2 regions of the Paenibacillus sp. strain BS8-2 genome follow, and region 2 is predicted to be linked to the other one. Evidence: a T-box and tRNA genes for the amino acid it is inferred to sense, from the RefSeq annotation. Region 2 holds a T-box; the other holds one or more tRNA genes.
The links. A T-box is a leader RNA that pairs with one kind of tRNA and senses whether it is charged. The one in region 2 lies ahead of trpS (tryptophan--tRNA ligase), so its partner is inferred to be a tRNA-Trp.
Positions count from the first base shown of each region.

Region 1 (15,594 bases), 1.9 Mb from region 2:
TGTCCGCCGAAAGCCTAAGGGTTCCTGAGGAAGGCTCGTCCGCTCAGGGTAAGTCGGGACCTAACGCGAGGCCGAAAGGCGTAGTGGAAGGACAACAGGTTGATATTCCTGTACCACCGAAGATTGTTTGAGCAATGGGGTGACACAGAAGGGCAGTGACGCCGGCTGATGGAATAGCCGGTCCAAGCAGTGAGGCTAGTTGGTAGGCAAATCCGCCAACTATAAGGCTGGGCTGTGATGGGGAGCGAAAATTGCAGTAGCGAAGGTCATGTACTCCGGCTGTCGAGAAAAGCCTCTAGTTAGATCTAGGTGCCCGTACCGCAAACCGACACAGGTAGGCGAGCAGAGCATGCTAAGGCGCGCGGAAGAACTCTCGTTAAGGAACTCGGCAAAATGACCCCGTAACTTCGGGAGAAGGGGTGCCTCGGTAGGGTGAATAGCCCGAGGGGGCCGCAGTGAAAAGGCCCAAGCGACTGTTTAGCAAAAACACAGGTCTGTGCGAAGCCGTAAGGCGAAGTATACGGGCTGACGCCTGCCCGGTGCTGGAAGGTTAAGGGGAGCGGTTAGGGGTAACCCGAAGCTGTGAACCGAAGCCCCAGTAAACGGCGGCCGTAACTATAACGGTCCTAAGGTAGCGAAATTCCTTGTCAGGTAAATTCTGACCCGCACGAATGGCGTAACGACTTGGGCGCTGTCTCAACGAGAGATCCGGTGAAATTTTAATACCTGTGAAGATGCAGGTTACCCGCGACAAGACGGAAAGACCCCATGGAGCTTTACTGCAGCTTGATATTGGACTTTGGTACGATCTGTACAGGATAGGTGGGAGCCTTTGAAGCCTGAGCGCCAGCTTAGGTGGAGGCGCCGTTGGGATACCACCCTGATCGTATCGGAGTTCTAACCTAGTACCGTGAAACCGGTACGGGGACCGTGTCAGGCGGGCAGTTTGACTGGGGCGGTCGCCTCCTAAAATGTAACGGAGGCGCCCAAAGGTTCCCTCAGAATGGTTGGAAATCATTCGAAGAGTGCAAAGGCATAAGGGAGCTTGACTGCGAGACCTACAAGTCGAGCAGGGACGAAAGTCGGGCTTAGTGATCCGGTGGTACCGAATGGAAGGGCCATCGCTCAACGGATAAAAGCTACCCTGGGGATAACAGGCTTATCTCCCCCAAGAGTCCACATCGACGGGGAGGTTTGGCACCTCGATGTCGGCTCATCGCATCCTGGGGCTGAAGTAGGTCCCAAGGGTTGGGCTGTTCGCCCATTAAAGCGGTACGCGAGCTGGGTTCAGAACGTCGTGAGACAGTTCGGTCCCTATCTGTCGCGGGCGCAGGAAATTTGAGAGGAGCTGTCCTTAGTACGAGAGGACCGGGATGGACGTACCGCTGGTGTACCAGTTGTTCCGCCAGGAGCACCGCTGGGTAGCCAAGTACGGACGGGATAAGCGCTGAAAGCATCTAAGCGTGAAGCCCCCCTCAAGATGAGATTTCCCAGTATGTAAGACCCCTTGAAGACGACGAGGTTGATAGGTTCGGGGTGGAAGCACAGCAATGTGTGGAGCTGACGAATACTAATCGGTCGAGGGCTTATCCTACACGCTTATCTGTTCATACAAACGATAAGCAACAGCTTTAAGGTTCAGCAAACCTTTCGTATCCAGTTTTCAAGGTACAACAACCTTGAAAGTAACCATATTCCCTGATAGCTCAGTTGGTAGAGCACTCGACTGTTAATCGAGTTGTCACAGGTTCGAGTCCTGTTCGGGGAGCCATACAGAGAGGTGTCCGAGTGGTCGAAGGAGCACGATTGGAAATCGTGTATACGGCAACGTATCGAGGGTTCGAATCCCTTCCTCTCTGCCAGTAAGGCCCGTTGGTCAAGGGGTTAAGACACCTCCCTTTCACGGAGGTAACAGGGGTTCGAATCCCCTACGGGTCACCAACTTCTCAAAAAAAAGACTTGCAATCATATAAGAAAACATGATATGATATGAAAGTCGCTCAACATGGAGGATTAGCTCAGCTGGGAGAGCATCTGCCTTACAAGCAGAGGGTCGGCGGTTCGATCCCGTCATCCTCCACCATAATTTTTACTTAACGACGCGGGGTGGAGCAGCTCGGTAGCTCGTCGGGCTCATAACCCGAAGGCCGCAGGTTCAAATCCTGCCCCCGCAACCAATTACCTTCGGAGATATCCGAGAAAATGATGTGGAGCTGTGGTGTAGAGGCCTAACATGCCTGCCTGTCACGCAGGAGACCGCGGGTTCGAATCCCGTCAGCTCCGCCATTATAACATCATCAGGCTCGGTAGCTCAGTTGGTAGAGCAAAGGACTGAAAATCCTTGTGTCGGCGGTTCGATTCCGTCCCGAGCCACCATATTTCAATTATGCCGTTGTAGCTCAACTGGTAGAGCAACTGACTTGTAATCAGTAGGTTGGGGGTTCAAGTCCTCTCGACGGCACCATGTTTTTTGGAGGATTAGCGAAGTGGCCAAACGCGGGAGACTGTAAATCTCTTCCTTCGGGTTCGGTGGTTCGAATCCATCATCCTCCACCAGTTTTTAGGGGCATAGTTTAAAGGTAGAACAAAGGTCTCCAAAACCTTTGGTGTGGGTTCAATTCCTGCTGCCCCTGCCAGATTTACTTAATGTGTGTTTCATGGCGGTCGTGGCGAAGGGGTTAACGCACCAGTCTGTGGCTCTGGCATTCGCGGGTTCGATTCCCGTCGATCGCCCCATATTCACACAATTGAAAAAAATGTTGGGGATTAGCCAAGCGGTAAGGCAACGGACTTTGACTCCGTCATTCTCAGGTTCGATCCCTGAATCCCCAGCCATTCTTTGCGGAAGTGGCTCAGCGGTAGAGCATCGCCTTGCCAAGGCGAGGGTCGCGGGTTCGATTCCCGTCTTCCGCTCCAATATTTATCTGGCGCCATAGCCAAGTGGTAAGGCAGAGCTCTGCAAAAGCTCTACCCCCAGTTCGAGTCTGGGTGGCGCCTCCACAACCCCATAATGTGCGGCCTTAGCTCAGCTGGATAGAGCGTTTGACTACGAATCAAAAGGTCAGGAGTTCGAATCTCTTAGGCCGCGCCATAATTACTCTTTACCAAATGTTTAACTTGCCGGTGTGGCGGAATGGCAGACGCGCGCGACTCAAAATCGTGAGGGAAACCGTGGAGGTTCGAGTCCTCTCACCGGCACCAACCATGAAACAAAGCTCTTGGGATAATAATCCTAAGAGCTTTTTTGTTACATTTTAGCGATCACGGTTCTCGCATATTCCGACGGAGACATACCCGTGAAGGACTTGAAATGTCTCGAAAAAGTATGAACGCTGCTGTAATGAAGAAGATCGGCGATTTCGGTGAAATTATGCCGCTGCTCGCGGATCATTTTTTTGGCTTGTTCGATTTTCAGCTTGCGATAATACTTCATGATTCCTTCTCCGGTTTGCGCTTTGAAGATCGTTAGAGCATGGCTCTTGCTTAAGTTAAAGGTTTTGTACACTTGTTCAAGCCGGATCTCACCGTATAGATGCTGCTCCATATAGACGAGCATCCGGTTAACCAGCTCGGCTTCGCTTCGCTGCTTGGTCGGCGCGGACAGCCGTTGCTCTCGCTTGGTTAGATCATTGGTCTCCCTTAATCGGATGAGAAACATCTCCAGATAGAGTTTGATCAATTGTTCCGAACCGATAGATGCATCGGCGCGTCTCGTAAGTGTATGATTTCGTGGATCGTCGAAGGGAGGATGAAAGGCGGCAAAGCCGTTCTTCATCAATTGAGCCAGCATCTCGCACTCAGAATTATTTAATGTGAATATTTTATTTTCAAAGAAAGCCATTTCCTTGGAGTGGCAAACAAACGATATAATGATGACGTTTGGCGCAATTCTCCTATTGGCCCACACGCCATGAAATTCGTTCGGTTTATGGAAGATGACATCACCCTGATGCAGGCAATAACCTTCCGTATCCGCAAACACTTCAATTTCCCCTTTGTCTACATACACAAACTCCCAGAAGTCATGTTTCTCCCCTTCGAATGCGAAATCCTTGGAAAATTCAAAATAATGAAGGGATATGATGTCCTTCACTGAAAAAGTCTCTTGAAGTCTTGTTCGAACGAACGGATCATCTGCCACTTTATTTGCAACCTCCGTTGATGCTTCATCTATCTTCTATTATATCATGTTCAAGTGTGGACTTATTGCAACTTTTAATGGACTTTTTGCTAAAGAACAATACGATTGCAGAGAGTAAACTGGAGAGGAACAGGCAGGTGCTAGGCGAAACTTGAATCGTAAAATGGGGGAATAGATATGAACATCTTGGCGGTAGGATGTCATCCGGATGATTTGGAGATTGGCTGTGGAGGGACATTGGCAAAGTTGTCTTCTTGTGGTCACAAGGTAACGATGGTTCATGTAGCCAATGGGGATAAGGGGCATAAGATCATTCCTCCAGAAGAGCTTATTCAGATTAGGCGGCTGGAAGCTAAAAAGGCAGGCTCCTTGATCGGAGCCGAGGTGATTAGCTTGAATATACCTGATCTGTTGGTCAAGTCGGACCAGGACGAGCTGATTGCGAAACTAGTTAAATTAATTAGAGAGACGAGGCCGGATTATATCATTACACATCCGCCTGAGGATTATATGAAGGATCACATGGAGGTTTCCAAAGCGGTGTTCGATGCCAGCTTCTCGGCTACGATACCCCATTATAACCTTGATGATGGAATAGATACTCATGACAAAGTAGCACCAATCTATTATATGGACACGTTGGCAGGCGTGGGATTCCATCCGACCGAATATGTGGACATCTCCGATCATATCGGCGTGAAGATCGAGATGAATAACAGCCATCAGAGCCAGATCAAGTGGTTACACGAACATGACGGAATCGACTTTCTGGATTTCGTGCGCACGGTATCCAAGTTTCGCGGGCTTCAGTGCGGCAAGGCTTATGCGGAAGGTTTCACGCAGTGTCAAGCATGGCCAAGGTTGACTACAGCGAGACTGCTTCCCTAGCAGAATCGATCCATTCGATGGGCATATTGGATCAATAAATCAAAGAGGAGTGTGAATGTGCATGAATTTTGCGCTAACGGTCAAAGGATCAATGTTGGAAGGTTTCTACCCTGCGGGATGGGATATGGAGAAAATCGATCGTTGCTGCGATAATTCGCCTGAATCGATCGGGGAGTGCCAGCCATTCTGGAATGATCAATTTCAGCCGATTCCTTGTGAAGAGGTAGCCGAGTTCGATGTGAAGATGGGGCATGAGATCGCATGGCAAATCCGCAAGAGCAAAGAAGAAGGACGCAAGGTTGCTTTTATACTTCCGGCGGGTCCAATGGGCATGTACAAATGGGCGGTTTATTTCCTGAAGGAATGGCAAGTGGATTGCAAACATGTATATGGCTTTAATATGGACGAGTGGAGCGATGAAGCGGGCTGGACGTTGCCGTCCGACAACCCTGGCTCCTTTCAATATGCAATGGAGCATGCCTTTTACGGACCATTGGGAGAATATTCCGTGCCCGTAGAACAACGACACTTTGCAACCGCCAAGACGCTTCCGACTTATGCGGAGAAAATCGCGGCCTTGAAAGCGGAGGGAGCGGAGCTCATCACCGTATTTGGAATTGGGCGCATGATGCATATTGCATTCTGGGAGCCGCACTTTGGCGGCGAATACGCAAGCGATGCGGAATGGAGCAAAGTAACACATCGGATCGGAGCGCAGCTTCATCCGCTTACAATTGAACAAAATGCGATTACTAGCTTTAAGAGTCGGACGACGCTCGTGCCTTGCCGGGCCAACACGATTGGACCAGGCTTGTTCCTACAGTCGGATTACATCATAGGCGGCTGCGACGGGGCACTTGGGAGAGGCATGCAGTGGCAAGGTCTCTCTCTGTGGACGACATTGCGACACGGTCCGGATCGGTGGCTCCCCTCGACGTTTATGCCGACCTTGCCGGGCAAGTTGTTTTTCCTGAAGGAGCTTGCGGGTCCGCTCGGTGCGGATTTGAACTAAGCGGCGTCTATTAGATCTAGTGCCAATATGTGACAAAGTCAGGAATGGCGATGCAGGAGAGAATCTCCATCAGCATCGTCATTTTTCTATTTTTTCTGTTGTTAAATCGTACTGGTGAATCAGCATATTCGTTTCCACTGCATGACGCTTGTCGTTGAGTGCGATACATGATTGAGAACAAAGCTTGGCGTGCCGAGGCAGTCGTATAGCTTCAGCGATCCATTTCATCACACGTAAGGAAGGAATACGCTCTCTCGCGTAGAATGGTATGGTATCGGAGAAGGAGGCTGTCGCATTGAAATTTGTCTATTCGATCCGCACGATCCTGATTGCAGGATTCTTGGCGGTTATGCTGCCGACTCTCTTATTTATGATGATCAATCATTTCTACGCCAGGGATATCGTACGGGACAAAGTCACGGAGACATACCGCAATACGCTAGACATATTTGTAGGGCAGACGGATGATAATCTGGACGAGATTACCAATTATTTGCTTAAGATGTCCATCTTAGATGTGGATGTTGGCATGCTGATGTCGTTTCCGATGAGCGACGATTTGTATACGCTTACAAAGATTCGGATTGATACGAAGTTGAAACGAGACGTTGATATCTATAATGTGATCGACAGTGTGTTCTTATATCACGACAATGATATCATTTTGGGTACAAATAGCGATTACAACAATATGCAAGAAATTATTGAAACACATATGAAGGAACGAGTCGCAGGTATGGCAACTCAATCGGCAGATATGAGCCGAAGCTGGGCAGTGCGTTATGATCAACGAATGCCGGGTGAGTTCTTCTTGATCAATAGTATTGAGGTTACAACGGGGCTGCATATCGGGGCGTTGATCCGGGTGAAGGATATCAACGAGCGGCTGCTCAAACAATGGAGCGATGGCGTTATAGGTAATACGGGCATCTGGCTGCGCGAGGATGAGCAGCTTAAGAAGCTGCTAACGGAGGATGAACCACCGGTAGACACGGCATCGACTCACATCACGGATGCAGCCTATCAGACGCTTAGTAACCAAGACAATAAGAAATCTTATCTCGTGATGAATCGTCCAAGCCGGGTAGTGCCTGTCGCTTATCAGGTAATCGTACCGGAGGCCACGCTTCTCAAGGAGCTTTTTTTCTTCCGAAATGTTTCGTTGTTTGCTCCGATCGGTCTGCTGCTCATGCTGACTTTATACCTTATCTTTATTCGACGTATGCTGTTCAAGCCGATGCAGGAATTGATTTTCGGGATGAGAAAGATTGCGCTCGGGATACTCGATGTACGACTTAAGCGGGGCAAAACAATTGAGTTCGAATTTCTAGGCGATACCTTCAACAAGATGGCGGAGCAGATCAAGACGCTAAAGATCGATGTATACGAGGAGCAGCTTCGCGTCAAACAAGGCGAGTTAAGACAGCTGCAGGGGCAGATTAACCCGCATTTCTATATGAACAGCTTGAATATTATCTATAACTTAGCGGCCCTTAAGGATACGGAATCAGTTAAGAAAATGTCGCTGCACCTGGCGGACTACTTCCGATTCATCATGCGTACGAATTCGGACATGATCACTCTCGGTGAGGAGTTGTCGCATATCGGCAACTATATCACGATTCAACAGATGAGATTTCCCGATAAGCTGGTCTGTACGATGGAAGTCGATGAGCAATCTAAGCAGGCACCGATTGCGGCATTGACGCTCCAGCCCTTTGTGGAGAATGCTATTATTCACGGATTCAAGAACAGGCGCAAGTTATTCGATATTCGGATCACCGCCAAACGCAGTGGTATAGAATCGGAAACGAGCTTCTTGACCCTCACAGTATCGGACAACGGCGCAGGCTTCGGAGAAGATGTGCTTGAGCAGTTGCAGCAAAAAAAGGTTGTGCGACATGATAGCACCGGTGGACTAGGCATCATGAACGTCATAGACCGAATGAACCTCTTATATAGTGAGAAGGCGACCATTACGTTCTCGAACCGTGAAGATGGCGGTGCGCATATTGCGATTACGATTCCATTAGGCAAGCAAAGGGGAGCTGCCGATGTTTAATTTGTTGATTGTCGACGATGAGGATATCGCGATACGGGGTATTAGGCTCGGCATCGATTGGTCCGAGACTGAGATTGCGGAGATACATACTGCTTACGATGCCGAGGAAGCTAAGGAACTGATGCAGCAGCATCGCATCGATATCTTATTGTCCGACATCGATATGCCAGGTGATAACGGCATTGAGCTGCTTCGTTGGGTTAAGGAACATAAGCCGGATACGGTGACCTTGTTCCTGACGGGTCATGCGGATTTCGTTTACGCGCAGCAGGCCGTTCATCTCGATTGTTTTGATTATTTGCTTAAACCGATTGATCACGGACAATTAAAAACATGTATCGAAGCAGCGGCGCAGAAGGTCAAGGAGCAACGGCAACTCGACGTGATCAAGGAGACCTATGCGAACGTAAAGGATCAGTGGCGCAGGCAGCGCCCCGCATTGGTTGAGCGGTTCTGGCAAGACTATCTCCATTACCGTATTTCGGCGAGTGCTAGCCAACTGAATCCGGCGCTCGCGACGTATGAGATCCCTTTGCAATCAGTTAGTCATGTTCGAATGATTGTGTTAAGCATCGAGGAGTGGAGGGAAGAGTGGTCGGCGAGAGATGAAGAAATTATGACATATGCAGTAAAGAAGGCAGCCGAAGAGATTATATTAGAGGATCGGACCGGAACCGTTGTACAGGAGCCCAATGGTATGCTCTATGTAATTGTCTATCATTCAGAATCGGACGATGAAATCAAGCTGGAAGCGCGTTGCCGCCATTTGATCGTACAATGCCGGGAGCTGCTTCATTGTCAGTTATCTTGTTATCCAGGGGATGTTATCACACTGCAGGATGCACGGTCGGAGCTGCAACGGCTGCTGGAGCAGGAGAAACATAATGTTAGTCAGGGCGGCTCCGTGTGGTTCCGAGCTGAACGATCAAATCTTAGACGAGTTGGCTCGGGCGGTCCTTTGGAGTTCCCATTCTCCGATTGGAGCTCGTTACTGTCATTAGGTAAAGCGACGGAGCTGTCTTATCGGATCGATGAGTGCTTCGATCGATTACTGGAGAGGAACGCGGATTACACGGTTCTGTCATCGTTCTACTATGGTTTCATGAATATGTTGTTCAGTTGGCTGAATGAGAGGACGATTCAAGTGTCCGACATATTCCCTGGGAACGAGTGGGAGGATGGTGCGGCATCGCTTAAGTCTATTGCAAAGCTGCGTGCTTGGACACATCGGATCTGCACGATGGCTGCTTCCTATTCGTCAGAACAAGGAAAGTCGGTGTCCATTGCAGTCGAGAAGGTACAGCAGTACATGAAGGAGCATCTCCATGAGGACTTCAGCAGGGAGAAAGCGGCGGAGCTCGTTTATTTGAATGCCGCTTATCTATCGAGGTTGTTCCGCAAGGAAACAGGCTCAACGCTGACCGATTATCTTGTTGAACTCAGGATGGCTAGAGCCAAGACTGAGCTTGCGAATACCAATCATCGGATTAGCGATATTGCCGTTGCGGTGGGTTATACGAACTTCTCGCATTTCTCGCAGGTATACAAGCGAGCCACTGGTTTGACGCCCCAGGAATACAGGAAAAAATATCAGCGCCTTTAGCAAAATCGGATACAGCTGAATAGAAGAAGTCACAACGCCGACAATGCGGTCATTACGCCGACAGCTGTCGGTCTTTTTTTTGCTTACAATTACATTAACAAGAGAGAGGAGGAGAGGCGATGGCGAATCTCCGCAAATACTGGATGTTTTATCTGATGATGCTGCCTGCAGTCGCCATCTTGATTATCAATAACTACATCCCGATGTTCGGCATTCTGATCGCATTCAAGAACATCAATTACACAGATGGTATCTTAGGAAGTCCATGGTCGGGTCTTCGGAATTTCGAGTACTTGTTCAAAACAAAGGATGCTTGGATCATTACCAGGAACACGCTCCTATATAATGGGGGATTCATTGTACTTAATATCATCGTACCGCTGGCATTTGCCATCATGCTTAACGAGATGCGAAACCGCTTTCTCGCAAAGCTGCATCAGACGATTATGTTCCTGCCTTATTTCCTATCGATGGTGGTTATGAGTTACCTGGCGTTCGCTTTCATGAGCGATGAACACGGGTTTCTGAATACAACCGTGCTGCCGATATTGGGGCTTGAGGAAGTAAAATGGTATTTCACCAAAGAGGTATGGCCGTACGTGCTTCCGCTCGTCAACACCTGGAAGTGGGTCGGTTATTATACCGTCATCTATATGGCGGCGATTATCGGAATCGATGAAGAATATTACGAGGCAGCCACGATTGACGGAGCGAGCAAGTGGAAGCAAATGACACGAATAACGATCCCGTTAATTATGCCCGTTATCATCATTATGACGCTGCTTCAGATTGGCCGTATCTTTAACGCCGACTTCGGTCTGTTCTTCCAAGTTCCCCGAGAATCGGGTGTATTGTTCCCGGTTACGAACGTAATCGATACGTATGTGTATCGCACGTTCCTGACAGTTGGCGATATCGGATTATCTTCGGCAGCCGGTCTATTGCAATCCGTTGTCGGATTTACGCTCGTTTTCTTATCCAATTGGGTCGTCAGGCGAATTAACAAAGATAACGCATTATTCTAGGAGGCGGAGAGCATGGAAGCACCGATTATGGAGAAAGCGCCTAGCGCCTCCAATCCCAAGAACCGATTGTCGTTGCCGGCCTCGGCAGGTATACAAGTATTCTTTATCCTATACTCGCTGCTTTGTATCATACCGGTCATCCTGATCATTATGGTATCCATCAGCGATGAATCGACGGTCGTACGGGAAGGCTATCAGTTCTTTCCTACCAAATACGACTGGGGTGCGTACGAGTTCCTGTTTGCGGACGCGACGCAGATCATTCGCTCTTATGGCGTTTCGATATTCGTAACGGTCGTTGGCACTTTATCGAGTCTAATCATTATGGCGTTGTACGCCTATCCCATCTCTCGAAGCGACTTTCCACATGCCAAACATTTTACGTTTTTTGTCTTCTTTACCATGTTATTCGGCGGCGGACTAGTACCTTGGTATTTGGTCTATGTACAGATGCTGGATCTTAAGGATAACATCTGGGCGCTTATTATGCCCTTGGTGATCTCGGCTTTCTTTGTCCTCATTATGCGAACATTCTTTATGACGACGATTCCGACGGCTGTACTGGAGTCAGCCAAAATAGACGGAGCAGGAGAGTTAACCATCTTCCTCCGAATTGTTCTCCCATTATCGCTCCCAGTGCTGGCGACGGTTGCACTGTTCCAGACGCTCACGTATTGGAATGACTGGTTTCTCAGTCTGGTGTTCATCACCAAGGACGCCAATATTACGGTTCAATACTTGATGTATAAGACGATGCTAAACATCCAGTTTCTAGCCAATAACAGCACGGCAGCAGCCGCGATTCAAGCTGCTGGCGGCACCTTCCGCTTTCCGAGCGAAACTGTACGGATGGCGATGGTCATCATCGGGATTGGGCCGATCATATTCGCTTATCCATTCTTTCAGAAGTATTTTGTCAAAGGCTTGACGGTAGGAGCAGTTAAAGGTTGAAGTGGTTGGTTGTTGTTGGCTTGAGCTAGCAAAGCTAGTTAAGCATATAATCATTATTCCGATCGGGAGGTCATTGCGATGACAAAGAAGAACAAAAAAAAATGGGTATCGCTGCTCTTGTTCACCATGATAACGGCCCTCATTGTATCCGCTTGTTCGAGTAATAACAAAGGAACGGAAACGGAAGCAACGAAAGAGCCGGATAAGCCGGCTGCTACGAAAGAAGCTGCGGACAATACAACGGAAGAGCTTAAGCCACATACCTTAACGCTGGTATATCCGGGTACACCGCAAAAGGATGAAGCCGTCGTAGAAGAGGCGCTTAACAAACTTCTGACGGAGAAAATCAATGCGAAGATCGACTTGATGCCGATTGACTGGGGCGCATGGGATAACAAAATCAATCTGATGATCGCGGGACGCGACGTCATCGATATTTACTTTACGGCACAATGGAACGGACACGCCAATAACGTCTCCAAAGGAGCGTTTATCCCCCTTAACGATCTAATCGAACAATACGGCCAAGGGATCAAGGAAACACTGGACCCTGCATTCCTCGAGGGAGCCAAGATCAGTGGTAAGAACTATGGCGTACCGACAAACAAGGAGCTTGCATCTGCAGGCGGTATCGTATACCGCAAGGATGTTACGGATGAGCTTGGCATTGACATGAGTCTCGTTAAAGAACCTAAGGATCTGGACGCGGTATACGCTGTCGTGAAGGAAAAAAGACCGGATCTTGTACCGCTGTATACGACAGGCGCAGTGTTTAATGCCCATTACTTCGGTAACTATGATTTCTTAGGAGATTCTACGATCCCTGGAGCGCTGCTCAAGGACGGAACGGCCACTGCAGTTGCCCCGGTAGAAGATTCGGCAAGGTATCTTGAGTATCTGGAGCTGGCACGAGACTTCTATGTGAAAGGTTATATCAATAGTGATGCGGCGACGACTCAGGTTGCTTCCGCAGACGCTTGGAATGCGGGCAAAGTATTCTCGACGATCGAGCCAATGAAACCAGGTAAGGATGCAGAGATTGCTAGCGCTGCAGGTATTCCGGGCAAAACAGCACAAATCATCATGACGGAGAAGACGGTTGCGACTTCCGAGACGGCTGGTTCCATGCTGGGTATCTCCTCGACCTCGACGAATCCGGAGCGGGCGATGATGTTCATCAACCTGCTGCATACGGACAAAGAGATCAACAACCTGTTGAACTTCGGCATTGAAGGTGTTCATTACACACGCAGCGGAGAAATTATAACGCCTACTGACAAAACAGTAGATTATTCTCCCGGATCTGCTTGGATGTTCGGCAACCAATTCCTCAACTATGTGTGGAATACGGAAGCACCTGATAAATGGGAGCAATTCAAAGCCTTTAACGAAGGCGCAATTTCATCTCCGGCACTCGGCTTCGTCTTCGACAGTGAACCGGTCAAATCCGAGGTCGGTGCGCTTGCGAACGTGATTCGCCAGTTCCAGAAGGCGGTAGAAACAGGCTCCGTCGAGACGGAATCAGGTCTGAAGGATTACCGTCAAGCACTTAAAGATGCGGGTATCGATAAAGTGATCGCCGAGAAGCAGAAGCAATTCGATGCTTTCCTTGCTTCGAAGTAATAAACAAGTTGTGAAAAGCAGGGACTATCCCTCGGTCATTGTGCAGATGACTGAAGGGTGGTCTCTTTTCTTATTCTGGGCAGAAGCTGTATACACGATGTAATTTCTAGTTCTGCTAGGTCGATCCGCAACTTCAGTGGTGATTATTGCGTCAATAGAAGTGACTAATTTTGGAATAGAGGGGATAATCATGAAAAGAATGACCGTTCTCTTAGTTGGAGTTTCGTTATTATTGGCAAGCTGCACAAATACTAACGAATCAATCAATCGCAATACGCAGCAAACAGAGATACCTTCCAAGGCAACGGCTACCTCTCAGGTAACGCCTGTATTGCCAAGCCCTACGATGGCAACAACCCCTGTGCCGACATGGATTGCAGAAGAAGATGAGCCGATCAAGCTTCTTTCCATGGAGGGTGGATTCCAGCTACGACTGGGGGACAATGAACGTGCAGATGAATGGTATACAACAACGATGGAAAACGGTACGGCTTATTCTGTTCATATCGTCACAACAGAAGACCCAGGGAACGGCGAAGGTATCTTTGCCCGCACCGCAATCGTGGTCCACCCGGAGAGCGGAACGTTCCGCTCGTATCCGTTGTTTCGGGCTAATACAGATAACAGCTATGCCCTGCATTCGATAGCCAAGGCATACGGCTTCGTTGATGACCGCAGTCTGATGTACATATCCGTCCATAACGATAATGAGCAGCAAGATACTTATTATTATAGCGCCAATAAACTGGATATTTTGACAGGCGAGGTCACGGAGATCATCCCTCGAATCAAGGAATTCGAAGATATTTCGGATTCTGAGCATTTGGCGAAAGGTTGGATAACAGAGACCGGAGAAACACTAATGTTGAATAGTTACTCAGAAGGTAAACTGTGGGCATTAGATTTTTCGAACGAAGAGTTGTCGCTGCTGCCAATCAGTGCGAAACATCATTGGCCATTCTATATGACATCTGTATCACCGGATGGAGAAAGAATCTGGCACTTTGATAGCGAGAATAATCGATTTGTACTGATAGATAACGATGGAGGGACTCTTACTTCATTACCTATCCGTTCTGACGCAGATCGAGAGCAGGTTGGATGGTTCTTCTGGAGCCCGAATGGCAAATACGCGGTAAACTATCCTTCGTCGACAACCAATAAAAATAACGTAATCCATGAGAATTCTGAATTTGTCACCAAAGCGATGGATCGTATAACCTTCTACGACCGAGAAGGGGGTGGCAAATCTGTGATTTATGACAAAAGCTCCAGTCCCTATGTAGAAGTCGCCGGATGGCTGGGCTCAGAAGACGAATATGCGGTGCTTCGATTTTACGATCTAGAAGGGGATCAAGGAGTACGAGATATCGTAAATGAAAGCTACACACTGTTCGAGGTGGAGAGTGGTCAGAGTATCGGACTTAAAGAAGGAAAAGCTGGAGATGAGATGAACCAGTATGAACCGGTCATATCCTTCCAGAGTCGCTCAGGTATTGAGGAGCCCGTATTGTTGGTGGACCGGGAATCCCAGCAAATTGTTATGCTGAGCGAGCGCGGTGATTGGATCGTTGACAAGGAGCAATCAAGCCGCACGATGGCTTGGATCCGGCAGGACGAGACAGGAGAGAGTGTATTCGTATCGTGGACGAAAGACGGTTCGCTCACAGATATACAAGAACAGCGCATTGAACAAAGCTCGAACAATGGGATTTTGGTGGGAGAATCGTGGGTCGCGTTGCAGGATATGACTTATATAAGAGTGGATTGATGTATTGCTTTTTGACACTGAACCTTTAGAATAGAAGTATATGGTATAAAACGGTTAAAGATGGAGGAGTGGCATGGCGCATCAGCGAATGATACCCGCAATCATATGCAGTAGGAAAATGCTTACGCTTGCCCTCCTTTCTTCTATTGTAATAGTGAACGGATGCGTTGCTTCATCGGAAAATGAAAGCGCTTATCAGGATTCGTCTCTGTCTGAAGCGACTGGCGATACACACGATATATACTCAATTAAGTTTGTATATACGGGAGCAGTCCAGAAGGATGAGCTTGAAGTAGAGGCGGCAATCAACGAATATTTGAGCGGCAGTGGGAAGCTGGATGCTCGAATCGACCTTATGCCAATTGATTGGGGGCAATGGGAGGACCGGGTTAATTTAATGATTGCTTCACGCGAGAAGGTGGATATCATCTTCACGGCGCAGTGGAACAAACATGCGGTCAATGTGGCAAAAGGTGCTTTTATCGAGCTGACGGAGCTGCTGCAGACTTATGGACAAG
Region 1 is NZ_CM137010.1:6,176,576-6,192,169, reverse strand. It holds rRNA gene ACX1C1_RS26880 (23S ribosomal RNA) at 1-1,594, shown strand, start outside; tRNA gene ACX1C1_RS26875 (tRNA-Asn) at 1,696-1,771, shown strand; tRNA gene ACX1C1_RS26870 (tRNA-Ser) at 1,775-1,862, shown strand; tRNA gene ACX1C1_RS26865 (tRNA-Glu) at 1,867-1,941, shown strand; tRNA gene ACX1C1_RS26860 (tRNA-Val) at 2,008-2,083, shown strand; tRNA gene ACX1C1_RS26855 (tRNA-Met) at 2,101-2,177, shown strand; tRNA gene ACX1C1_RS26850 (tRNA-Asp) at 2,210-2,286, shown strand; tRNA gene ACX1C1_RS26845 (tRNA-Phe) at 2,301-2,376, shown strand; tRNA gene ACX1C1_RS26840 (tRNA-Thr) at 2,389-2,464, shown strand; tRNA gene ACX1C1_RS26835 (tRNA-Tyr) at 2,473-2,556, shown strand; tRNA gene ACX1C1_RS26830 (tRNA-Trp) at 2,563-2,636, shown strand; tRNA gene ACX1C1_RS26825 (tRNA-His) at 2,661-2,736, shown strand; tRNA gene ACX1C1_RS26820 (tRNA-Gln) at 2,761-2,835, shown strand; tRNA gene ACX1C1_RS26815 (tRNA-Gly) at 2,842-2,916, shown strand; tRNA gene ACX1C1_RS26810 (tRNA-Cys) at 2,927-3,000, shown strand; tRNA gene ACX1C1_RS26805 (tRNA-Arg) at 3,015-3,091, shown strand; tRNA gene ACX1C1_RS26800 (tRNA-Leu) at 3,120-3,201, shown strand; gene ACX1C1_RS26795 (helix-turn-helix domain-containing protein) at 3,248-4,093, opposite strand; gene ACX1C1_RS26790 (PIG-L deacetylase family protein) at 4,319-5,029, shown strand; gene ACX1C1_RS26785 (6-phosphogluconolactonase) at 5,091-6,041, shown strand; gene ACX1C1_RS26780 (sensor histidine kinase) at 6,337-8,103, shown strand; gene ACX1C1_RS26775 (response regulator) at 8,096-9,706, shown strand; gene ACX1C1_RS26770 (ABC transporter permease) at 9,826-10,731, shown strand; gene ACX1C1_RS26765 (carbohydrate ABC transporter permease) at 10,744-11,682, shown strand; gene ACX1C1_RS26760 (ABC transporter substrate-binding protein) at 11,761-13,305, shown strand; gene ACX1C1_RS26755 (NHL repeat-containing protein) at 13,496-15,076, shown strand; gene ACX1C1_RS26750 (ABC transporter substrate-binding protein) at 15,150-15,594, shown strand, end outside.
Region 1: it has a tRNA-Trp gene. The T-box ahead of trpS (tryptophan--tRNA ligase) is inferred to sense a tRNA for this amino acid. The anticodon was not compared.

Region 2 (15,594 bases):
TTACGGCATCTGCTCCATTAACGGCTCTGGCGTCTGCACAGGCGGCATTTCCCCTAGCGGAAGACGCCTTCAGGTCGGCGGTGTAGGCAGCGAACTGGCAGGTGACGAGGGCGGCGGCTTCTACTTAACGCGCCGCGTACTCCGTGCCGTCTATGACAGCTTCTACCGCTTGGGACCAGAGACAGCGATGACAGAACCCGTTATGACCTTAATTGGCGCCACGTCCAAAGAAACATTCATGGATCGCGGCCTCGAGGGATTGGTTGCCCGGAGTTTGCCCTACACGGAGATCGTCACAACGCTGCTAACAGCAGCGGAGCAAGGCGATCCGGTCGCATGGAGCATCGTTGACCATTCCGCCCGGCAGCTTGCCTATTCTACAGTGGGCTGCATCGGACATCTCGACTTCCACGATGATGAGCCCGTTGACGTAATCATGGCCGGTTCCGTATGGGCGAAGGCGGCTTCGCCAGTGATGCGCGAGTGCTACAAAACATATGTAACAGAGATGACGGGACGTGCGTGTACGTTTATTTTGCTGCAAGAGCCTCCTGCAGCCGGCGCAGTGTTATGGGCGCTCGAGCTGGCTCTCGGCGCTCCCGTAGATGCCGCGCTAAGAGCCAAAGTCATCGGCACTGTCAGCTGATGTATTGAAACAGTTGCAACACAAGCAGGGACTGCCCTACAAGTCATTCGGGATGACTTGCGGAGCAGTCCGTTTGGCGTTCTTACAACTTCTAAGTTTCGACCTGCAGCAACCGTCGTTCAAACGTGGAAATCTTCTCTCACCAGATCCGTATTGATACCAATTGCCGCGCGACTGCCTTCACCAGCCGCCATAGCCGTCTGGGAAGGAGCAATTACCACCGTATCGCCTGCCGCATAGACTCCCGAGATGTTCGTTCGCCCCATGCCATCCGTTATGATACCTCCCTTCTCGCTCATTGCGCATCCAAGCTGTTCGCCGAACGGCGATGCTTGCCGCCAATACGGCGAGAGGAAACCGCCTGTACGGAAGGACTCACTCCCATCCTCGAAACGTACGGCTCTAAGCTGCCCATTGGCTCCAAGCAATCCGGCAATTCGGCGCTGCGAAACCGCAACCCCTCTGCTTGCTAGTGCTCGACACTCATCGTTGCTCAGCGACCTCGACTGCCCGTTGGTGCATACCAGCAGGTCTCGGCTCCACTGATAAGCAAGCCGCGCCAACGAGAACGCGTCGGAGCCTTCTGCAATAACGACCAATGGCTGATCACGCAGCTCCCAGCCATCGCAATACGGACAATTAAACAAGCTGCGCCCATACAAAGAAGACGCACCCGGAATATCGGGAAGCGTCTCCTTAAGACCCGTTGCAAGGAGCAGCTTCCTCGCCCGATACAGGGCTCCGGCGCCGTCACGGAGCAAGAAACCTCCCCCTGCAAACGGCGACACGGTCCCCATTCGTCGGTTGATCTGGTGGACGCCGCGATATCGAGCGACCTCCTCCTTCGCTATTCTCCTCAGCTCCTGCGGCGAAACGCCATCCCGTGTCAGAAAGCCATGCGTATGTCTCGTTACCGCATTACGCGGCTTATCATCATCAAATATAAGCACACTACGTCTGGCTCTGCCAAGCACAAGCGCCGCGCTCAAACCTGCAGGACCGCCGCCAATAATTGCGCACTCTGCATCCATCGCCATCTCTGCCCTCCACAATCCAGCTGGCGTTAACGATACGCCGATCTCTTATATATATCGCCTGCCTGCCGCCGACATGCTCGGAATGTAGGTGTAAGCTACAGAAGACAAGGTAAGAGAGCGGATTCGCGGGGAGCGAGCGTTACATACCGTCCTGCAGACGAAATGCTAAGCCTTCTAGTCAGGTCGGGCGAATGAGCGTGAAACGTTCGCCAAGCGCGGCGTAATCGTCACCTGCCAAACGACTGACCGGCTTTAAGGCATCCGGATCGATCTTGCCATCCCGGTAAATCCGCTCGTCGACATGGAAACGAACAACTCGGCCAATCAACAGATCCGTTGACGGCACGCCTTCACCTTGCGCATCCAAGGTGCCGCCAAGCTCGATCGCTTGTTCCAACACGCACTCGAGTCGGAACGCCGCTTCCGCCACACCAGGGACGGCTATACCTTCACTTGGGATCCTGGTCAGTCCCGCCAGTTCCACCTCGCTGACATCTGATGCAACCGGTGCAGCGGCCGCATTCAACGCTTCGATATATCTTTCATCCGCGACATGGGCTACGAATTCCCTGCGAGCGATCGCATTGCGCGCTGTGTCCTTCTGCACGCCGCCGGTCTTGCGCTGGACCGACACGGCAATCATCGGCGGATCCGACGACACGATATTGAAGAAGCTGAAGGGAGCACCGTTTAGGACACCATCCTCCGACAACGTCGTAACGAACGCGATTGGCCTTGGGATAATACCGCCTATAAGCAGCTTGTAGTTATCCTTCGTGCTTTGAGAAGCCGGATCGATCGATATCATGACCATCACCCTTTCGCGAACGTTTGTTTGAACCAGTCAGCAGCGGCATGTGCTTCCGCACTGGTCAGTTGATGGCCGAATCGATCCCATCTCACTTCCAGATCGGCACCAGCGCCTTGAAGCAATCCATCCAGCTCACGCGTCTCGGATGGCGCACAGATGGGATCATTTTCACCCGCCGCGATAAACACCGGAATACCTGTTAGATCTGGAAGCTTGAGACCGCGTATCGGAACCATAGGGTGATGCAAGATGGCTCCCTTTAGCGAATGCTCATAGTGGAACAACAGGCTGCCAGCTATATTCGCCCCATTGGAGTACCCTACCGCTACAATATTGTTGCGATCAAATCCGTATTCGGCGGCGGCAGCATCTAAGAATTGGTGGAGCTCATGCGTACGGAAAACCAGATCCTCCAAATCGAATACACCTTCGGCCAATCTCCGGAAGAAACGCGGCATTCCGTTTTCGAGAACTTTGCCGCGGACGCTTAAGATGGACGATCCGGGGGAGATCAGCTCCCCAAGTCCCAGCAGATCCTTTTCGGTGCCGCCCGTGCCGTGGAGTAGGAGCAGAACCGGGGCCGTTTCGTCCTTGCCCTTTATAAACAGATGCAGCATATTCAACGTATCGTTACTCATGACGACTCACACCCCTTCCAGTTCGCGCACTTCAAATGGTGTCAGCAACGCTTCGATTTCGCCGCGATGTTGCTCGTACCATTCTGGCAGCATCAGTTTCTCGCCCAAATGTTCGACTTCTTCGTCCCGTGCGAAGCCCGGAGGATCCGTAGCGATCTCGAACAGGATTCCGCCTTCCTCTCTGAAGTACAGCGCGTTAAAATATTGTCTATCCACGATCGGCGTCGGCTGATAGCCGCTAGCCGCTACGTGATTTCGCCAGAGCGCATGCTCCGCATCATCTTTGGCTCTCCAAGCGATATGATGAACAGTGCCATGTCCGCCATGACCTTGCGCCATCGCTGTAGCATTCACATCGATGATGTTGCCGAGATCGCCGAACGAGCGGTAGCGTACATAACCGGCGTCTTGGCCTACTTTCGTCAAACCCATCACGTTTTCGAGCAGGCTGCCAGTCGAATCCGGCGCTCCGCTGAACAATACCGCCCCGCCAAACCCTTTGATGGCTTTGTCTGCTGGCACACCGCCGAACGACCATTCGCTGTTTGCCCCATCAGCACGGGCCACAATCTCACCGCGCAGTCCATCCGGATCGCGGAAGCCTAAATATTGTTCGCCAAATCGCTCCGACTCTTGCACTTCTACACCGAGTCTGGCAAGGCGTTCGCGCCAGAATCCGAAAGCCTCTTCCGGAACGACATACGTCGTGATGCCGACTTGACCGCCGCCGATGACCCCTTTGCGCGAATCTTTCCATGGGAAGAACGTAATGATCGTGCCTGGGCTGCCAACTTGATCGCCAAAGTACAGATGGTAAACTTCAGGAGCGTCGAAGTTGATCGTTTTTTTGACCAATCGAAGTCCAAGAATGCCCGCATAGAAGTCCGCTGTCACTTGTGGATCCCTTACAAAAGCCGTAATGTGATGAATGCCTGCCGTTTGAGTTTGTGATTCGTTCGCCGCCGATTGACCTTGTCTGCTCAGTTCTGTCATGGTTATCAAACTCCTTTGTATTAGTTGGTATTTGTGTATCTTAATATTAAGATATGTGTTGGCTTGAAGCAGTCCTTTCAGCCATGTGCGACTACTTGAAGGACTGCTGAGCGAACTTGCCTAACTTCTTAAGCAGAGTACTTGCTAATGCCTGTTCTTCGGCAGTTAATCCGCCTGTTGCTTCTTCAATGCATATCGTATGCGCCGGGAACACCTCTTCGATAAAGCGGCTTCCTTCGTCAGTAATTTCGCCATAGATTAAGCGTCGATCTTCTTTGGATGCGCGCCTGCGACACAGCCCTTTTTTCTCCAGCTTGTCGATAACGTAGGTAATGTTGCCGCTGCTCATAAGTACCTTTCCGCCGATTTGTTGAAGCGGCTGCGGCCCACGATGATACAGCATCTCCAGCACACCGAACTCGGTCCGATTCAATCCATGACTACGAATATCTCGATCGGTATGCGCATTGATCCACTGGCTGGCTCTCGATAGCGCGATGTAGAGGTCCAGAGAGACATTCGATTTCACAGCATCCTTGTTGTTCATCTCGTTTGGTTCGCTCAATTGTTGTTCGTTGCCATCCATCTTATCTGCTCCTTTCCTTCAAAATCAATTATCTTAAATTAAAGATATCAGAATAGAGATGCCATGTCAACACCTTTGCACCGCCCAATTTACTACGATATTCGCAATTAGTGCCGGAGCCTATACGCATGGTATAGACCCCGTATATTCCTCGACTCTAATTGTTCCAATCAAGCCTGCGCCGGAACGGTATCACCTTCAACCGACGGCAGTGATGAATCAGGTTTAACTAACGCGTGCCGCTCCCACTTGCGGCTGCGCCAGCGGAAGTAGAAGATAATTGCACGCAGCCATTCGTCCGCTGCGATCGCCAGCCAGATGCCCGGCAAGCCCATATCGAGCTGGAAGACGAACAGATAACCAAGCGGCAGACTCATCGCCACCATGGAGAACGCCCCGACATACAGCGGATACTTGGCATCGCCCGAAGCACGAAGCGAGTTGACGATAATAATGTTAATGGTGCGTCCTGTCTCCAGAATGAGCGCATACAACAACACCTGCGCTCCGAGACGGAGCACCTCCGGATCATCCGTGAAGAAGCCAATTAACGGCTCCCGCAGAATGACGACAACGACCAGCACCAGCAGCGTGCCAATACTAGCTGAACGAACACTCATCCAGACACGTTTGTACGCATCGTCCGGGCGACCGGCTCCGACCAACCTGCCCACCATAATGGATGTACCCATGCCCACCGCAAACGCGAACAAATAAATCAGCATGGATATGTTTGATGCGTATTGCTTTGCAGCAAGCGCGGCATCGCCCAGATAAGTAACATAGGCCAGGAATACGATCTGACAGCTTTGATACATGACCTGCTCCAGTGCGGAGGGGATGCCGATTCTTAATATTTTGCCGACATACTCCTTCGAAAGGTTCAGATAATAACTGAACTTGATCCTTATTTCCATGACGCGATACAGCAGCCAGAAGAACACGACTACCGCAATCAAGCGACTCGCGATCGTAGAGATTGCTGCACCTTCTACACCTAACGCCGGCATACCCCAATGACCGAAAATGAGCGCATAATTGCCGATGATATGAATCACGTTCATCCCCAGAGCAACAAACATCGCTTCCTTCGTATAGCCGTGCACGCGAATAATCGCCGCGAGAGAATTAATAATCGCCTGCAAGAAGATGGCGCCGCCGACGATCTTGAGATAACTATGCGCGTACTCGTACACTTCGCCTTGCAAATTAAGCGAGCTCAGCAAGAAACCGTTAAACACCACGAAACCAATACTGAGCAAGATCCCGACGAGCAAATTCAACGTTACCGCCAGCGCCGATATTCTTGCGGCTTCAAAGAACTTTCTGGAGCCAATATATTGCGCGACGACAATCGACGCGCCGTTGCCTATAACCTCCAGCAACAGAATCGCGATATGCAGGTATTGATTGGACGCGCCGACGCCCGATACCGCATTATCCGATATTTCGCTTAACATAAACGTGTCCGCAATGCCCATCATCATGAACAATGCCACTTCCAGGAAAATCGGCCACGTCAAATAGAACAACTTAAGATCCTTTGAACGCTCCCCGCTGCCAAGGACTTGTTGCCCCGTATGTTCTCCCAATCCCTTCACCTTCATCCTATGTCGTTTCTCTATATGTGTCTGACGTATATTAGCATAGAATATGTTCTTGCGCATCTGGCAAAATACAGATTAACAAAACATTCAAATCTTCGTTGTACGATCTATGGCAATCGAGAACATTTCGATCATCATCACCAGCGGTCGCCTGCACCTTGACTGCTCCCCGAATAACCGTTATGCTTATGAGCAATTACACGAATACAGTTACAGCCATGAGAAGAAAGAGTACCTTAATAGCGGATGCTCGCAGCGAGCCGGCGGTTGGTGGAAGGTCCGGCGCATACGCATAAGAGAATGGCTCTTCTCGCTTCGGTCCGAACCCCACTTTAGGAGCAGTAGGCACCGACGGCAACTCCCTCCGTTATCTCGGGGAGACTTGAACGCGGTCTCAGCTTGCAATTGGCTTTGCTCGGTTCATGGCTAAGAGCGGCCCGGGTGGGCCGAATTCGGGTGGTATCGCGGAGCATACGCTTCGTCCCTTTTATACAAGGGACGGGGCGTTTTTTTATTGCCTTGCGATGGGATCCGAAGCATTAATAATCCATAGAAATGAGGGATATCCATGACAACCAAACGTTTCTTATCCGGCATCAAGCCAAGCGGCGATCTTAACATCGGCGGCTACGTCGGCGCTCTGCGCCAATTCGTAGCTATGCAAGAGGATGGCGAATGCTTCTTCTTCGCACCCGATCTGCATGCCGTTACCGTACCACAAGATCCTAAGGAGCTTCGCGAGCGCTCCCGCCAGATCGCCGCGCTCTACATTGCAGCAGGCGTCGATCCGGTCAAAAATGCCATCTTCATGCAATCGCATGTGTCTGCTCACGCGGAGCTCGGCTGGTTGATGGAAACACAGGCGCACTTCGGCGAGCTTAGCCGCATGACGCAGTTCAAGGACAAGTCGGACGGCAAAGACACCGTCAGCTCGGCGCTGTTCACTTACCCGGCGCTTATGGCCGCGGACATTCTGCTGTATCAAGCGACTCATGTGCCAGTCGGCGACGATCAGAAGCAGCATCTTGAGCTGACTCGCGACCTTGCGACTCGCTTCAACAACCGCTTCGGCGAGACGTTCACCGTACCGGAGCCGATGATTCAAGAAATTGGCGCACGGGTTATGGGACTCGACGATCCATCAAGCAAAATGAGCAAAAGCAACCCGAACCAAAGCAGCTATATCCTGCTGCTCGACGAGCCGTCGGTCATTCGCAAGAAGTTCTCGCGCGCCGTTACCGACTCCGACATGAACGTCCGTTACGACTGGGACACAAAGCCAGCCGTCAGCAATCTGATCGAAATCTACTCGATATTCGCTGGCGAATCGATCGCGGATGTCGAGAAACGCTTCGAGGGTCAGGGCTATGGCACCTTCAAGAAGGAATTGGCTGAAGTCGTCGTCGCCAAGCTCGCACCGATCCAGCAAACCTACGCTGAACTCGTTCATTCCGAGGAGCTGGATCGTATCCTCAAGGATGGCGCGAACCGTGCGGCCGAGATCGCAAACCGCACATTAAACAACGCCAAACAAGCCATGGGTTTCTTGACGTTCTAACGAAACGATACAAGGGTTCGACGCACATGCTAGGCATGTGTATCGAACCCTTGTTTCTTTCTCATCGGCCTGCCGACTCCCACCATCGCTTGGTCGGATATGCGTCGCCCGTAAGCGGCACACTCTCCCCGATCATCGGAGTTGTAATACGAACGCCTTTGCGCGCAGCCTCCTTCGTCACTCGAATGGCAGGATCATCCCAGGTGTGGAGCGCAAGCGTAAAGCCGCCCCAATGAATCGGCAGCAGCAGCTTGCCCCGAACATCCTCATGCGCTTGCACAGTCTGCTCCGGCAGCATATGAATGCCTGCCCACTTTTCGTCGTATTGTCCACATTCCATCATCGTCAAATCGAAAGGGCCGTAGCGCTCCCCGATCTCCTTAAAGTGCGGGCCATATCCACTGTCTCCGCTAAAGAATACGTTCTCCTCGCGCCCCCGTATCACCCATGAACACCAAAGCGTGCCATCTCGGTTCGACATCCCTCTACCCGAGAAATGTCTTGCAGGCGCGCAGGTCAGCTTAAGACCTCCCGCTTCTCGTTCCTCCCACCAATCCAGCTCCGTGATTCGCGAAGGCTCGACCCCCCAGCGTTTCAAGTGTGCACCTACGCCAAGCGGCACATAGAAGTGACCAACCTTATGACTAATTCGCTTTATCGATGGATAGTCCAGATGATCATAGTGATCATGCGAGAGCAGTACCATGTCTATCTTAGGCAAATCGTCCAGCTCCATAGGGAGCTTGCCTCCATAGCGTTTGCCACCGACGATCGGGAACGGAGACGGCGCTCGTCCGAACATGGGGTCAATCAGAACTGTCAAACCATCTAGCTGGAGCAGCGCCGCCGAATGACCGAACCAGATCACGCGTGGACTGGCAGAGCTGGATCGCAAATCCGCTTCTCGCAGCGGAATGAATGGAATAGCCGTACGAGGATTGCGTTCCGGACTTCCCTTTAGAAATTCCCACGCCGTTGGAAGCATCTCTTTGAACCCTGTCAGCATTTTGGTTTCGATGGGATAACGGAACTTAGCACCATCATAATGCGACAGTCCATAATACCGCTCGCGCTCCGCCTTCGTTGGCTTACCGCCAAAGACAGGCAAAGCTTGCACCAGCATAACGACAGCGAGTACAACAACGATAATAAATACAACAATTATGGCTGTAATCATGTTTCTCCTCCATCTATCTCATCACTCGTCGATATCTCTAAGTACTATCCTAGACTTTCGACAGGGTAAAAGTAAAGAGCACCTCCTTCGGCTAACCGCCGCAATACGCACAAAGCAAAAAAAGCCCCGAACGTTCGTAAGAACATACGTCAGGAGCTTAATTGCAGCCAACTATCAAGACATGCAGCGCTATTCTGCAGGCTGGTTATCCGCATAATGTGCCATGGCATCTCGCATGAATAGGGATAACCCTTCTCCAAATTGATCGATGTTCCGCGTGAATCGCACATCGTCCACGTACATTTGACCAAGTCCTTTGAACGCCTCAAGCGAATACGATCCCATCTTGTTCAGCAGCTTAAACCATTGACCAATAGCAGCTTGCGCCGTTTCGGATGCGGGATCCTCTTGGCGCACTTCCGCCAGCTTGTGGTAGAGCTCATTCATTTCGTCTTGGAAAGCCTGCATCTTGCCATCGACTTGCATCTTTTTCATTTTCTTATTGGATTCATCGACAGCCTGATCGCCCCAGCGCTCTCTTGCCTCTTGTTCGTAGGGGTTGCTGCTGAAATCAAATCCTTTAAACTTCTCTTTATTGGACATCGTTACTTCTCCTTTCGCATGTTGGATTGTGCGCTCCACAGTGAGCAGCAGTTGATCCAGCTGGCTCCTCTTCTCATGAAGCATCTCCTGATGCCGCTTAAGCGCCTCCAGCCGATCGAACGATTCGCTCATGACGATCTCTTTGATTTTTTTCAAAGGAAAACCAAGCTCTCGAAAAAATAAAATCTGCTGCAAAAGCTCCAAATTTCGCTCTGAATACACGCGATAACCTGTGTCCGTCAACTGATCAGGAATAAGTAGACCTATTTCATCATAATGATGCAGAGTACGCACACTGATTCCGGTCAGCTCTGCAACTTCTTTTACCTTCACTTTGCCCCGTCCTCCTTTCTGCTTTTTACTTTAAAGTATCACGTAACGTGAGAGTCAATACGTTCTTCAAAAAAATATACAGAGACTCTTACTCTCGTTTCATCCCTTAATAAACTCTTAATAGAATCTTCCACAAAAACGACGATTGTCCGGCTTCATTCACCCAATCCAAGTGGCATTGCCGCTTATACAATATACGAGGTTCGCAAATATAATAGACGGAGGGATGACAACTTGTCTATCCTGGAACAAGTGAAGGAAGTACTGCAAACAAAGGATGTATTGAGTCTCGCCATTAGTTTTGATAATGGACGCACAAGCAAGATCAGCCTTGATGATGAAGGTCTCACGGATGCAATTCTCGAGCAACAACTCGCTGCTATCGACTGGAATTCTGTCGCCGAAGTAAACTTCGAAGTGTTGGATGACCAAGAGGATGCAGACGATAGTGACGACGACGACGATGATGACGATAATGACGACGATGATGACGACGATGATGACGACGATGATGACGACGATGACGACGATGATGATGACGATGATGATGATGACGACGATGATGACGACGATGATGACGACGATGATGACGACGATGACGACGATGACGACGAGGACTAGTTAATTGAGGTATTGAGCGTCTGGTCCTCATATGCTCCTTATCTTCATCGTTATTCCAACAGCGCTTTCAGCCGCTTGCAGGCCGGAAGCGCCTTTGGTCGTTGCACCGATATTTTAATAGCTTCACTCACGTTTTAATCCTTCCACCGTCGCTTCGACGAATCGCATCATTCGCTTATGCATGATAATAGCGAATTGATATGCCAAAAGAAGCGCCGCTATCCCAGCAGCGCTCCATCTATTGGCATTCACTTTGACACGTTAGCCCATTCCCTCTTCTCCGCCCCGCTCCCTGGCGATCGGCTGCTCGAGTGTCTGCTCAGCCGGCGAATCCACTCTGCTCGTTCTCGGGTTCTCCCATACATCCTGAATATTGCCAGAGACATGACTCCAAGTGAAATTGTCCTCCGCGAGCTTGCGACCGCTTAGCCCCATCTGTCTGGAGTCACCGATATTGGACAACATCGCGTTGATTTGGGTTGCATACTCCGCCGGATCCTCCGGATTCTGGATGATTACGCCGTTGTTGTTTCGGATAATTTCCGGGTTGCCGCCGCGCGCGGTAGTTATGAGCGGCAGCCCCGCTGCCATTGCTTCATAGTGCACGCGAGCAAGCGGTTCTTCCCAAATGGACGTACAGACGAAAAGATCCGCCGCGCAGAACCACTTATGCACATCGCTCGCCTGTACGTACCCGGTCGTCTTGACCGGTAGCGGCGACGTTTCCGCCATGGTGCGAAGGTAAGCGATATAATCGCTGATACGGTTGTCGCTGTACCATGCTGCGCCAACGATGACGAGCACCGCATCAGAATGTTTGATCTGGGACATCGCACGCACCAGTACATGCGGTCCTTTGTTACGGGACAGGCGCCCAACGAACAGGATAACCTTTTTGTTGCCAAGACCATGCAGGGAACGAATCTCTTCCCTGTCGCGCAGCGCCGACTGAGAGAGCTTCCATGGGGCGAATCTCCCCAAATCTACTCCAGAGTAGATCGTACGGATTTTCGCTTCGGCCTGCGGATAATCCTTACAGATCGCTGCGCCGATATAATTGCTGATCGTAATAATCGTATCCACTCGTTCCACAACCGCATCGCCTTCTTCCTTGGCCAGCTTCTGCGGATTAAACATATCGTTGTGCATACTCAATACAATACGAGCATTCGGCATCGCTTCCGCCACCGGCATAACTAGTCGAGGTCGATTAAAGATATGAACGACATCGTACGACTCACTGCTTGCCTCCAGATAAGGGAGCACATGACTCATATAAACCTCAAGCATCCCATTCGACTCAAAACGCAAGTACCGGACGCCGTCCACTCTCTCGTCGCTTGGCAGCTCCGGATCGTCTCGACCGATTACCGTGATAGAATGGCGCGCCTTCAGCAAGCCGACCACGCCGCCAATATAAGTCTGGATGGCGCCGCCCCTAATATTCGGAACCGGCAGCTTCTCCGTGCATATCATCAGAATGTTCAAATGAAGACCTCCCCACCAACGTCATACTCGGACGATACGCCGTTAGAAATAGCTTCACGCCGGCCTTTTGCGAACGACTTCTCCATGGTTTACTTGATTTGACACCGCCTGCGGTCTTTTTGCTGCCGCCCTTCACGCCTTTCTTCACACCGCTTTTCGCGGAGCCGCTTGCGTTTCTGGGCCTCGCAGCTGCAATCGATCTTCCCCCAGCTCCGCCTCCGGATGAGCTTCTCGATTTCTTCTTGCTTCCAGCAGACTTGCCAGACTTCCGTTTGGCAGGCAAGATCACTGCCCCCTCCGAACCTGACCAACGCTTCGACTCTTTTTTGTTGCGCTCCGGCTCAGAAGCTTCGACTTTTTGGGATTTACGTCGCTTCTCCGCTTGCTCAGCAGGCTTCAGCAGCTCCAGCTGCTCTGCCATCAAACGTCTCCGCTTCTTGCTTAGCTTCTTTTTCGCCGTCTCCTTCAGCTTCCGAACCTTCTCTTCTCCCTCTTTTGGCTTCTGAGCCTTTTCTTCGCTATCCTTCTGCTTGCGCACCTTCTCTTTTCCGTCTTTCAGCTTGCGCACCTTCTCTTTTCCGTCTTTCAGCTTGCGCACCTTTTCTTCGCCTGGCATGATCCGCGACTTCCCTTCGGGCTTCACGATCACACTAACCTTCTTCGATCCCTCTTCCGGCGATACCAGCAGCGGCGAAGTGCCCCCTTGCGCAAATTCCTTGTAACGGTATGGCTGACTTGGCGCAGCCGTTACATCCGGATAATCGCCCGCAGGGTAATTCATTTTGTCCTTCTCCAGCTCGCGAAGCACATCCCATTTGTTCGTCTCTGTTGCGACGACCCGGTCCAGAATCGCGTTTAACTCCGTATCCATAAAGATAACCGGATTAAACACGACCTCTTTCACATGCTTATAGAATTCATTCGGGAACGCCATATCAATCCACAGCAGCTCGAATGTCTCTTGATCCAGCGGGTTCGCTGCGTGATACGCGGCGATTACGCCTCTAATCCATTCCAGATCCCAAGCGCCCATATCGTCCATGGTGCTCGTGATGATTTTGCGAAGATCGCGCACAGGCAGGTCAAAGGCAACCCCGTCAAGATCAATGACCCAGATGCCGCCCGGCCCCATCTGACCGTTGGACCAACCGTAATCCTGATGAGCCAGCCCCCAATGTGCCTCACCTTTGGCTACCATTCTCTTATACGCCGATTCCTGGAATCGCTTCAGAATATCCTTTGCCTGCTGCTCAAAGATGTCCAGCACGGACAACAAATGTGAGCTTGCTTGCGTATTCGGATACGCGGTTGCGATATGCCGGAACCAGCCAATCTTCGTCGCAATTTTCTCATACTGGCTTTCCCACTTGTAGATCCGGGACGAGGTTCCTGCTTCAAGCGGCGGTTCGTACCCTTTGGACCATTGATGAAACTCCCCTAAACCATGGCAAAGCGTCTTTGCGCCCTCCAGATCGATCTTCGCGACAGGCGTTAAGGTGTCGATCCAATCCGTGACAATCCACAATTTCCCGCCAGCCTCGATGGAATTGTGTCCTTCTTTGGTCTTAATAATGCCAGGCACCCTGGCGCCCTTGCCTACTACGTACTCCTGCGCGCCTACGCTGAACAAGCTGCGCTGCGGCGTGCGATGAAGCACCTTCAAGCTTCGCGGGCCATGGTTCGTATCGATTCTCCAGATTGCCCCGCCTTTGTCCGGCTTCGATGTAATCAACTGCATATTGCTGATGCTCATATCATAAGATTTCATTACTTCGTACGCGAGACGCTCTAATTCTGGCGGAACATACTGCTCGAGGTTGATCGAAGAGGATTCATCTTGCTCCATATGATCCCAAGGCACGATTTGGTATAGTTCCAACTAAGCTACCTCCACTCTAAGAAGCTGTTTAAGTGATGTTCTCCTATTTATATGCTCTTAGGTTCACTATCGATTGGACAGAAGTGGAGATCGCGGGATTCAAGTTAGTGGACTTTGGAGATGCGGCGCGTTCAAAAAAAAGAAAAAAGCGAACCCGCCCACCCTATATAAGATGGACGAATTCGCTAGTCAACTGCTGTACAAGCAGTGGCTTAGAACGGATTGATGACATGGAAAAACACGTTCGGAGATGCCATCCGGTAGTAATAACTGCACCAGCCCACACCTTTTTCGTTGAACCGATTGACTGTACTGTAGACCAGACGCTCCTGCTCCAGCTCCTCGATCCGGTCGAGATGTCCGTCCGCATAATCGATAAGGCGCATTGCCGCCGTATCCAGACGACTCACAACGCCGCCGTATCGAATGTCAATGACCTCCCAGCCGAAAGGCTTGAACATCCCCAGCCACTGGGCGCGATGAGCGGCACGCAATTCCATGACGCCTTGGGAGATGGCAGGCAATACGTCCAGCGCGATGCGCTTCAGCTCGGCTTTGTCCCCGCCGTCATACGCACGCTTCAGCTCGATGCCGACTTCGCTCTTCAGCTTCAGAACGGCACACAGCTTCTGCGGCACCTCGAATAAGTAATCCAGCTCGGCTGCAGGGTTGCGGCGGCTCGCAATAGTTTGTTCGACTTGCGCATAATGTGCGTTCATCGGCAATCCTTCGATCTGCTTGTCGAACAAGCCAAGCAAGACGTCCTGGTACAACAGGAACTTCGACGGGTTGCTTTGCTTCTGGTTGTTCGGCTCTGCTCCCGGTGTCTCGTCGAGGTACTTCAGATGCAAGTACGCATCCGCTTCGATCCCCGTACAGAAGGCCACACGCTCCGCAACGGTTTCCATGCTCGGCGAGCCTTCCGAATACGCATGCTCGGCGTAGAATTGCAGCCCGAGCAGCGCGATGTACGGATTGCTCTCCATCCCGTCGTCGCCCCACATCGTCGCGTATACCTCGCGGATCCCCTCGCGCTTGCACACGGTCAGAGCGGCTTCCGTCGCCGGCAGCGACAAGCCGTAATTGACGCCAAATGTATTGAACACCCATACCGCACCAGCGAATATCAGATTATTCCCGAGCGGACGATGCTTCGCAATTAACGTCTCGTAATCGGACTCCAGCACATGGTTGTAATCCCAGTAGACCATGTCTACATCCTTCGGAATACGGCGAGCCATCTCTTCCGGAATTACCGTGTCGTGGCCGTAATAATCCTCTCCCCCTGCCGAAGCCAGCTTAAGGAACATATCGCTCCACATCATCGGCTTCAGACCCAGTCGGCGTACGGAAGCAAGCACCTTCTCCAGATGCTGCGTCATAATGTCGAACCGGCTTACAAAGCCGTTGCGATCCAGAAACTTGCCGCGGCCCAGCTCCTCCGCTTCATCCATGCCGATATGGATCTTCTTGCTTCGGAACGGCGCGCTAACGGCGGCGATCATGGATTCTACCAGCTTATCCGTATGATCGTCCTGCGCTAGCAAGGCCCCTTTCGTATCCTTATATGCCTTAACCGGCTCCCACTTCAGAAACTCCTCCAGATGGGCTAACGTC
Region 2 is NZ_CM137010.1:1,912,178-1,927,771, reverse strand. It holds gene ACX1C1_RS08460 (N-acetylglucosamine kinase) at 1-646, shown strand, start outside; gene ACX1C1_RS08455 (NAD(P)/FAD-dependent oxidoreductase) at 766-1,677, opposite strand; gene ACX1C1_RS08450 (flavin reductase family protein) at 1,862-2,491, opposite strand; gene ACX1C1_RS08445 (alpha/beta hydrolase) at 2,497-3,111, opposite strand; gene ACX1C1_RS08440 (VOC family protein) at 3,139-4,125, opposite strand; gene ACX1C1_RS08435 (MarR family winged helix-turn-helix transcriptional regulator) at 4,217-4,672, opposite strand; gene ACX1C1_RS08430 (MATE family efflux transporter) at 4,882-6,303, opposite strand; T-box leader at 6,528-6,807, shown strand; gene trpS (tryptophan--tRNA ligase) at 6,887-7,876, shown strand; gene ACX1C1_RS08420 (MBL fold metallo-hydrolase) at 7,938-9,053, opposite strand; gene ACX1C1_RS08415 (MerR family transcriptional regulator) at 9,243-9,989, opposite strand; gene ACX1C1_RS08410 (hypothetical protein) at 10,224-10,610, shown strand; gene ACX1C1_RS08405 (glycosyltransferase family 4 protein) at 10,872-12,098, opposite strand; gene ACX1C1_RS08400 (CotS family spore coat protein) at 12,049-13,977, opposite strand; gene ACX1C1_RS08395 (family 20 glycosylhydrolase) at 14,190-15,594, opposite strand, start outside.